DNA from 3 places in the Paenarthrobacter sp. C1 genome. Region 1 is predicted to be linked to each of the others. Evidence: riboswitches for the same ligand, from Rfam matches in the RefSeq annotation. Region 1 holds a riboswitch; each other region holds the start of a gene.
What was found. A riboswitch is a leader RNA that binds a small molecule or an ion and turns the genes downstream of it on or off. The one in region 1 is predicted to bind cyclic di-AMP.
Positions count from the first base shown of each region.

Region 2: linked by a shared signal. The riboswitch ahead of ACNAOU_RS20600 (hypothetical protein) and the one ahead of ACNAOU_RS26180 (M23 family metallopeptidase) in region 1 are both predicted to bind cyclic di-AMP.
Region 3: linked by a shared signal. The riboswitch ahead of ACNAOU_RS03685 (hypothetical protein) and the one ahead of ACNAOU_RS26180 (M23 family metallopeptidase) in region 1 are both predicted to bind cyclic di-AMP.

Region 1 covers NZ_CP186054.1:111,007-114,271, forward strand. Annotated here, with positions in the region: gene resB (cytochrome c biogenesis protein ResB) at 1-444, shown strand, start outside; gene ACNAOU_RS26175 (SURF1 family protein) at 434-1,291, shown strand; cyclic di-AMP (ydaO/yuaA leader) riboswitch at 1,575-1,748, shown strand; gene ACNAOU_RS26180 (M23 family metallopeptidase) at 1,807-2,589, shown strand; gene ACNAOU_RS26185 (vitamin K epoxide reductase family protein) at 2,611-3,265, opposite strand, start outside.
Region 2 covers NZ_CP186052.1:4,408,267-4,411,531, forward strand. Annotated here, with positions in the region: gene ACNAOU_RS20585 (DUF6480 family protein) at 44-307, shown strand; gene ACNAOU_RS20590 (ATP-dependent DNA ligase) at 323-1,387, opposite strand; gene ACNAOU_RS20595 (hypothetical protein) at 1,434-1,664, shown strand; cyclic di-AMP (ydaO/yuaA leader) riboswitch at 1,793-1,943, shown strand; gene ACNAOU_RS20600 (hypothetical protein) at 1,959-3,140, shown strand.
Region 3 covers NZ_CP186052.1:743,966-747,230, reverse strand. Annotated here, with positions in the region: gene ACNAOU_RS03690 (sensor histidine kinase) at 1-1,479, shown strand, start outside; cyclic di-AMP (ydaO/yuaA leader) riboswitch at 1,612-1,773, shown strand; gene ACNAOU_RS03685 (hypothetical protein) at 1,779-2,633, shown strand; gene ACNAOU_RS03680 (glycosyltransferase) at 2,806-3,265, shown strand, end outside.

The sequences.
Region 1 (3,265 bases):
TACGGAGACCTTGGACTGGACACCGGAGCCCCGCAAAACGTCTATGTCCTGGACGTGGCCAAGCTGACCCAACTCAACGGCCGGGACCTGCCCGCCGGGGGCATCACACTCGCACCCGGTGGCACGTACACGCTGCCCGACGGCAAGGGAAGCATCAGCTTCGACGGGCTGAAACGCTACATCGGAGTGGATGTGCGCAGCACCCCCGCCCAAGGTGGGGTCCTGGCGTTTTCCCTGCTGGCCGTGACAGGCCTGATGGTCTCGTTGTACGTGAACCGGCGCCGGGTCTGGGTCCGCGCCGGCACCCACGAGGACGGCAGGACGATGGTCGAGTACGGCCTCCTGGCCCGAGGAGAAGACCACCGCCTGGCCGCCGAGGCCACTGCCATCCGCGCCCTGTTGGCACGGCGGTGGCAGCTTCGGGAGGAAAAGAGTGGCGTATAGATTATTGCTGTCGTGGCGTTGGGTGGGGTGGCTGCTGCTGGCCGCACTTTTCGCCGCCGCATGCATAGGCCTGGGAAACTGGCAGATGGACCGTCGGAACCAGACAGTGGCAGAGATCCGCAGGGTCCAGGAGAACTACGACAAACCCCCCGCGCCGTTTCAGGACGCCCGCCCCTACTTCGAGGTCGCCAACCCCGACGCGAAGTGGACAACCGTTGCAGTGTCCGGCCGGTACCTTGTCCAGGACCAGAGAATCGTCAGGAACCGGCCCAATAACTCCGTTGCCGGATATGAGGTAGTGGTTCCGTTCCGGCTTGCTTCCGGTGAAACGATCGTGATCAACCGGGGGTGGCTGCCGATCGGCAACCTTCGGCCCGGATACCCCGATGCCGTGCCGGCCCCGCCACCGGGCGAGATCTCCGCGGTGGTGCGCATCAAACCCTCCGAACCCGATCTTGGCCGGGACGCTCCCGAGGGACAACTGGCCAGCATCGACCTGCCCTACTTCGCGAGCCAGCTGGGCTATCCCTTGATGACAGGCAGTTACGGGGTGATGGCCTCGGAGTCCCCGCAGCCCGCCGTAGTTCCCCAGCAACTTGCCCAACCGGCCGTCAAGGAAGGATCAAACCTGTCCTACGCCATGCAGTGGATCACCTTCGGGGTTCTGGCGTTCGTCGGCTTCGGATACATGGCACGTCAACAGGCCCGCATCCACCGTGAGGAGCGTGAAATCCCGGACGAATCCGCGGAGACAGCAAGCACCCTCCAGCACCCCCGTCATCCCTCCGCGCCCAAGCGTTCCCGCGCCGAGGAAGAAGACGCCCTGCTGGACTCGATGGGACTGTGACTCTGGCGCAGGCCGGCGGATACCCGCGCAGCGCGGGCATGGACAATCCCCACGGACGGACATCACGGCGCGCGGGAACCATCCTGCACTGGGCCTCGTTGAGCCTTTGGCTGCACATCTGAAGAGACGCTCAGCAATTGCGTACCGGCCACCGGATAGCGTCCGCGCTTGCACGACACGCGAAGGTACTGTCACGAAATTGTAACGATGATGCTTTGCGGCTACTATTAATTCAGGTTTTTCTGTACTGAGACCCTTGATGCCCCATGCTGAACCCCGCCGGGGGCATCAAACGACTATCCCTTTTTGACGGCGGGGGTGGAGGACCCAGGATCGGCAGTAAGCCTGCCTTGGGGTGAAGCCGTGATGTCGGTGGCCTGAAAGCCGCCGGGCACGGCCGGGCTTTTTCCTTGGCCCGAACCCGACAGCTAACTTCGCAGGCGAACCGAAAGGATCGATCCCCCTTGCCTTCTGTATCCCCCCATGGCCGCCGCCGAAAGCCAACCTCAGGATTGGTGCCCCGCACGGCCCTCCCGATGATGTCCCCCACGACCGGTCGCCACCGACCCCTGCCAGGCGCAGGGGCGCGGGCGCGCCGCCGCAAACAGGTCACCGCAGCCGCCACGCTGAGCGTCGCCGCGCTGTTGACCGCAGCGCTCACCGCCGCCCATGCCGGCACGGCCCCCACCGGCACGGCCCCTGCCGTGCAGGCATCGGAAACCGTCGCTGCCGGCGCGCCCGTCCAAGCCCCCGTCGGGGCTTCGATCAGTTATGAACGGCCGGCTGTCACCACCGAGCAGGCACCGTTGCCGGTACCCGCCAAGACCCCCCTAGCTGCTGCCGGCGCGGCGACGACCCCGGCGGCCTCCCCGGTCCCCGCTGCGGCTGCTCCTGCGCAACCTGTCTCAGCAGCCCGGCTCGGGGCGCCCTTGGCCGGCATGTCGGTCACCTCGCCGTTCGGTATCCGCACCAGCCCGATCTCAGGCACTGGGGAGCTGCACACCGGCCTTGACCTCGTGGCAGCCTGCCAGACCGCGGTGTTCGCCGCCGGAGCCGGGACCGTCGTGGAGGCCGGATGGTCCCCCTATGGTGGCGGGAACAGGATTGTGGTGGACCACGGCAACGGCCTGAAGAGCACCTACAATCACCTGGCCTCCATCGAAACCTCCGTGGGCGCGACCGTGTCCGCCGGCCAGCGGCTGGCCGCGGCCGGAACCACCGGCAACTCCACCGGATGCCATCTGCACTTCGAGGTACTTCTTAACGGACAGACCGTGAATCCGCAGGGATGGATGTAAGCCCCGACTGGTTGTCGACCGTCAGAGTCCTGATGTGCCCAGGAAGACGTGGCTAAAGGCGAAGAAGATGGTTGCGGTAACGGCCACGTAGAGCAGCGCGGTAATGATCCAGCCGAACTCACCGACAACGCGGGCCGTTCCGGCGGGTACTTTGATGACTCCATGGGTGATGTTCCGGGCCGTGACCCAGACGAACAGGGGAATCATTGCCGCCCAGACGATCATGCAGAAGGGGCAGAGGATGTGGATTGAGTACAGGGCCTGGGACCACAGCCAGACGACGAAGCCAAACCCAAGCGTGACACCGGCCTGCAGTCCGGCCCAGTACCAGCGGGCGAACGTTGCACCGGAAAGCAGGGCCATGCCCGTGGTGATGATGACGGCGAACGCCACGATCCCGATGAACATGTTGGGGAATCCGAAAACGGAACTCTGCCAGGTCTGCATGACCTGACCGCAGGAAATCCAGGGATTGACGTCGCAGACGGTTTTGTAGCCGGGGTCTTTGAGTACCTCGAGTTTCTCCAGGACCAGGGCGCCGGAGGCGAGCCAGCCGATGACGCCGGTGATGACCAAGAGCCACCCGAACGGCTTGTTGCGGGTCATGCGGGGAATATCCAACCCCGCAGCAGCTGAAGCAACCCCACGATCGGAGGGTTTCACGTTCGCGGAGGGT
Region 2 (3,265 bases), on a different replicon from region 1:
CGGAGCAAGCTAATTAGTAAGCTTACTTACGAAAGGGCTCACCATGACCAGCTATGACCCGGAAGACGATCCCCGTACCTTCGGCGTGAGCGGCGCCAGTGGACCCATCGACACTACCGCCGACGCGGACAGCATCCACGAAGATCCCGACATGCGCCAGGACGAGGACGACGACCCCGCTTCCTCGGCCAATCCCGACCCCCTGGATGGAAACGTCACAGGCCTCGAGCCAGGCGGCGGCGTGCCCCCGGGAGAAACCGCGCCCGCCGAAGGCAGCATGAGCAGCGACCAGGGGCACGAGGAGTAGTTCCCCGCCGGGCCACTACGGCAGGCTCAGGATCTCCCCAAGGTCGTACTCCGCAGGCTCTTCCAGCTGCGAGTACGTGCAACTTTCAGGAGTCCGGTCCGGCCGCCACCGACGGAACTGCGTCGTGTGGCGGAACCGGTCACCCTCCATGTAGTCGTAGGCCACCTCGATCACCAGTTCGGGGCGCAGCGGCACAAAGGAGAAGTCCTTTCCAGCGCTCCACCTGCTCTGCGCCCCGGGCATCCGTGACCCCCCGGGCGAATCGTCCTGCTTGGCCCACTCGCCCCACGGATGGTCGCCGAGTTCCACTTGATAGGGCTCAAGCTCCGCCACCAACGCCTCCCGCTTTGCCATGGGGAATGACGCCACGACGCCGACGTGATGAAGCCGGCCTGAGTCGTCGTAGAGCCCCAGGAGCATCGACCTCACAACTTTCGCGGTCTTGTGCCAACGGAACCCGGCCACCACGCAATCGGCTGTCCGCTCATGCTTCGTCTTGAACATCACCCGCTTGTTCGGCTGGTAGGTGCCGTCGAGCGGTTTCGACAGCACGCCGTCGAGGCCTGCTCCCTCAAGCTGCACGAACCATTCCTTGGCGCGCCCCAGGTCCGTCACCGCAGGCGTTACGTACACAGGAGGCCGGGCGTCGGCGAGGGCTTTCTCCAAGGCCGCGCGCCGCTCGGCGAAGGGCCGGCCGGTCAGATCCTCATCGCCGAGGGCAAGCAGGTCGAACGCCACCAGGGACGCCGGCGTCTTCTCCGCAAGCATCCGAACCCGGCTGTCCGCGGGATGGATTCGCTGCTGCAGCACCTCGAACTCAAGCCTGTTGCCCTGGATCAGGATGATCTCGCCGTCTACAACGCACTTGTCCGGAAGGTTCTTCTTCAGCGCTTCCACCAGCTCCGGGAAGTAGCGGGTCATGGGCTTCTCGTTGCGGCTGCCCAGGACGATGTCGTCCCCGTCCTTGAAGACGATGGTCCGGAATCCGTCCCATTTGGGCTCGTAATGCCCAACGTCGGGGATGTTCGGGACGGACTTGGCGAGCATGGGCGAAACGGGCGGCATCACTGGTAGGTCCATAGCTCATGTCTACCGGCCAGTACGTGCCCAAGGCTAGTGTTGGCGGATGGACATCTTGGCCGTGTTGGCAGCAGTGCTCGGAGTTCCCGCGCTCACGGGCGCGCTTTGGTACTGGATTGCGCGGGAGAACAAGCGCGGCGTCCGGCGGGCCGCAGCAGGCGGCATGCTGGGGATCGCAGACGAAGTCTTCCGCCCTGCCACACATCAGGCCCACCAGGTCCGGAAAATCGAACACGAACTCCCCGCCCCCGCGCCGGCCCCGAAGCCTAAGCGGTAGCACCCTCCCGCGGGGGCAGAACTACCGCCCGTTACATTAATGTGACTTTACTTTCCGCCTCCTGTACGGTCATAGGGCGACCCGATCTCCGCTGGGCCGCTTCTGGATTGACGCCGGGCTCTGCCGCAATCCAGGATCCGCCAGACCCGCGGCAGAGACGGGGGACCCACAGTTTCCCGGGCTTGTTTTCTCCGCAAGCCCTTGGGGTGAAGCCGCCACGCGCGGCCGGACGGCCTCGTCCGAACCCGACAGCTAACCTCGCAGGCGTTGAGAGGCACAACCATGTCCCCAACCATGGATAACCCACGCCGCGCGCAACTCGAGCGCGAGCGCACCAAGCCAACCGGACGCCGTCGGGCCCAACCCAGCGGATCCCCGGAACCAGCCACGACGGCGATCCCCACCGTAACGGCACCCACTCCGGCATCACCCGCTAAGGCTGCGCCCACCACGCGGGCTGCGGCCCGGGCCGCTGAGCGTGAGCGTGCGGCAAGGGCTGTGATCGCCCCTGCCGAGCCGAAGGCGGCCCCTGCGCTTCCGGAGCCGGCAACCGCAGGCCCGGAGCCGGCAACCGCAGCGATTCCGGTAGTCGAAGCCGCGCGGGCCGCAGCTCCGGCATCCACCACACCAGGGCCTCCCACGTCAGCCATTCCCGTGGTTGCTGCCCGCAAGGCAGCCACCCGCGGGGAAGCCGGAGCCGAAGCGGCTGCCCCGGCCCCGGCGGCATCCCGCAAGACACCTCCGCCGGTAACGGCATCAACCCTCGGCACCACCTCCTCATTTGGCCGCGAACCCCAAGCTGTTCTGCGGAAAGCCGCGTCGGTGAAGCACATGAGCCAGCGCATGGCAGTGGTTGCCGGAGCGCTGGGCCTGGTACTGACTGCGGGAACCGTCGGGCAGGCACTGGAGCTTCCGTTCTTCGGTCAGGAAAGTCCGGCCCAGGAAGCCAACGGCGGCCAGAGTGGCGAGGACCGCCAACCGGGCTCGGCAGCCCCTGCGCCCCGGGCTTCCTACACCACAGCGTCCTCCCCGTCGTCGTCGGGTCAATCGTCATCCGAAGCAGGCCAACCGGCCACGGTACCGGAGGCGACGGTACCGGAATCGCCTGTGGCGGTTTCGCCGTCGTCGGTTCCTTCACCGCACGTCTCCCTGGCAGCCCCTGTCTGGGTCCCGTCGGCGTCCGCCCCGGCAGTCGCAGCGCCGTCCCCCGTAGCCGGCACTCCGGCTCCGACCCAACCTGCGCCGGCGCCCGGCGACGTGCCCTCGGACACGATCACGACACCGCCGGCAACACCGACGCCCACCACGACGCCGACGCCGACCACCACTCCCACGCCGACCCCGACGCCAACACCGACGGGAACGCAAACGGCAAAGCCCCGGCCCACCGGCAAGCCCACCGCAGGCACGTCGCCTCAGCCGCAGGCGTCCACCTTGGAATCGCTCCTTGACGCCGCACAGAAGGCACTGCAGTGAGCACGCGGTTGCCCCGCACCAACGTGCACACCGGCTGGCACGGGCGGTACTGCAGCAGCAGCCGCACGGCAACGTTCAGGCGCCGTTTGGGCCGCTGGAGTTGCCAGCGGCTGAGGCGCTCCTGA
Region 3 (3,265 bases), on a different replicon from region 1:
GCCAGGAGCTCCCGGCGCAGCTGGCTCAATCCCTCCACCTGGCATTTGCGCACCCGCCTGGTGCTGGTAGCCATGGCCTTGCTGGTAGCAATCTGCAGCGCCGTCGGAATCGTCAGCTACGCCTCCATGGACGCGGTGTTCAACAAGCAACTGGACCAGCAGCTTCAACAGGCCTCCAGCCGCGCGAACGAGTTCGGCAGGCCGCCGTCGAGCTTTCCGAACGCACCGTCCGGGAGGCCGGATCCGCTGGAGGCCCGCGGCCAGGCCGCCGGGACGCTGAACGCCCGGATCGACGGATCAACTGTTCGGAGTTCAGGCCTGATCGACGCCCAGGGCAAGAGGGTCTCCCTTTCGGACGCTGACGAGCAGGTACTTCTGACACTCCCCCGGGACAGCCGCCCTGTGGACCGTTCCCTGTCCAACGGCGACTACCGCCTGGTGGCCGTGACAACAAACTACGACGACGTGATCGTGACGGGTCTGCCGCTGGCGGACAAGCAGACCGCCGAGGCGTCCCTGGTCTGGACCATGGTGCTGGTATCGCTGGGCGGTCTGGTGGTGATCGGCCTGGTTGGCACGGTGATTATCCGGCGAACCATGCGGCCGCTTGAGCAGCTCTCCGAAGTCGCCACCAAGGTTTCACGCCTCCCTCTCGACGCCGGCGAGGTGGCACTTGCGGTGCGGGTCCCGGCGTCGGCTTCCCATCCCGGCACTGAAGTAGGGAGCGTCGGCTACGCCCTGAACCAAATGCTGAACAACGTATCCAGCGCACTGGAGGCCCGCCAGGAAAGCGAAACCAAGGTGCGGCAGTTCGTCGCCGACGCCTCCCATGAACTGCGTACCCCGCTAACCGCCATCCGCGGCTACACCGAGTTGCTGCGGATGACCGAAAACTTCACGGACGACGGCAGGAAGTCGCTGGCCAGGGTCCAAAGCCAGTCCGAGCGCATGACCACGCTGGTCGAGGACCTCCTGTTGCTTGCACGGCTGGATGAAGGCCAACCGGTCAAGGTCACCGATGTGGACCTGACCCAGCTTGTGGTTGAGACAGTGAGCGACGAGAAGGTCATGGCCCCGGACCACATTTGGCAGCTCTCGTTGCCCGATGAACCCATCACCGTCCGCGGCGATGCCACGCAGCTCCACCAGGTGCTGGCCAATCTGCTCTCGAACGCCAGGAAGCACACAGATCCCGGAACTACGGTTGTCACCGGCGTGATGCTCTCGGCCGACGGCAGTGCAGTGGTGACCGTGACGGACAACGGGCCCGGCATTCCGGACGATTTCCAAGGCCGGATCTTCTCCCGCTTTGCCCGGGCCGACGCAGCGCGGTCAGGGTCGGAAGGGACGTCGGGGCTGGGCCTGTCGATCGTGGAATCCATAGTTGAAGCGCATGGTGGAAGCGTCGAAGTGACCTCCCGTCCGGGTCGTACGGAGTTCGCCGTGAGGCTTCCAACCGTGAGCGGCGGACAACTGTAACGATCCCGGCAAGGCGACTCACCGTCGTCGTGATCTCTGTTACCTAAATGTGACTTCTGCAGAAACCTCCTGTACCGTCGAAAGGGTGGGTCGCCCCAACTGGCCCGCATCCGGGATGCGCCGAGCTCTGCCACTTCCCGGAGTCCGTACTTTCTCCGAGGCAGAGACGGGGGACCCAGAGTCTCCGGGCCCAGGCATTTATTGCCTGCCCTTGGGGTGAAGCCGCAGCGTGATGCGCGGCCGGATGACCTCATCCGAACCCGACAGCTAACTCCGCAGGCGCTGAGAGGTAATCACACATGTCTGAATTTAACGATCAGACGCGCCCTTCCGCGCGTCACCGCGACCATAACGACAACCCGTCGACCAAGTCGCAGTCAGTCCTCAAGAAGGCAGCCCGTGACGGCAAGTCCGGTGCACGCATGTCCGTAGTAGCCGGCGTTATCGCCGCTGCACTGGGCGTTGCATCGCTCGGAACCGCCGCCAACGCAGCTCTTACTCTCCCTGAGGCAAGCCGCGTGGCCGAAGCCCGGACCGCCGCCGAGGCCAGCAACAACAAGGCCGCCGCTGACGCAGCAGCCAAGAAGGCCGCAGCTGAGAAGGCTGCCGCCGACAAGGCCGCAGCTGACAAAGCCGCCGCCGAAAAGGCTGCCGCTGACAAGGCTGCCGCCGACAAAGCCGCTGCCGATCAGGCCGCCGCCGCACAAGCAGCAGCCGACCAGGCCGCCGCAGAAAAGGCTGCCGCCGAAAAGGCCGCCGCTGACGCAGCCGCCAAGCAGGCAGCCGACGCCGCTGCTGCCGCCGCCGCAGAAGCCGCAGCCGCCGCAGCTGCTCCCAAGGCTGTGGATGACCCCGCTGCTGCCAAGGCCTACGCCGCCAGCATTCTGGGCAGCTACGGCTGGAGCGCCGCCGAAATGACGGCACTGAACACGCTGTGGGAGAAGGAATCCAACTGGAAGACCACTGCCACCAACGCCTCCAGCGGCGCCTACGGCATTGTCCAGTCCCTTCCGGCCGGCAAGATGGCTTCTGCCGGCGCTGACTGGCAGACCAACTACCAGACCCAGATCAAGTGGGGCCTGAACTACATCAAGGAACGCTACGGATCCCCGTCAGCTGCACTGGCCTTCCACCTGGCCAACAACTGGTACTAAGCCAAGCTGTTTGATTGCCGCCCCGGCTTCCGCCGTTTGCCTCAGTTCTTACTGGAGCGGATGGCGGGAACCGGGGCGGCTTCTTTCGTTTTCACAGGTGCTTGCCGGGGCTCACAGTAGTGTCACAGCTTCCGCCTAAAGCGTTCATAATCTGATCCTTCATTCTGGATCCATGACCATCACGGATCCAGGGACCGTAGTCCACCACCCGCAGGACCCGGGCGTGGGCGTCCCCGCCCGGGTTCCTGTCCTGGACCTCACCGTGCCCGTCTGCGACGAGGAAGCGCGGCTAGAGGCGAACCTCCGCCGGTTGCACAGCCACCTCATGGAGTCACTGCCGCACGCGTTCCGGATCACTGTTGCCGACAACGCCAGTACGGACGGTACGCTTCGGATAGCCGAGCGTCTGGCCCGGGAACTGCCCGAACTTCTCGTCGTCCGTTTCCAGGACAGAGGCCGTGGGAACGCGCTCCGCCAGGTCTGGCAAAACTCGCCGTCGCCCATTCTGGCCTACATGGAAGCCGAGCTGCCGGCCGACCTTTCCGCCTTGGCACCCTTGCTGGCCCCGCTGCTCTCCGGGCACTCGGATGTCGCTGTCGGCACCCGGCTGTCACCGGCCTCGCACACGAACC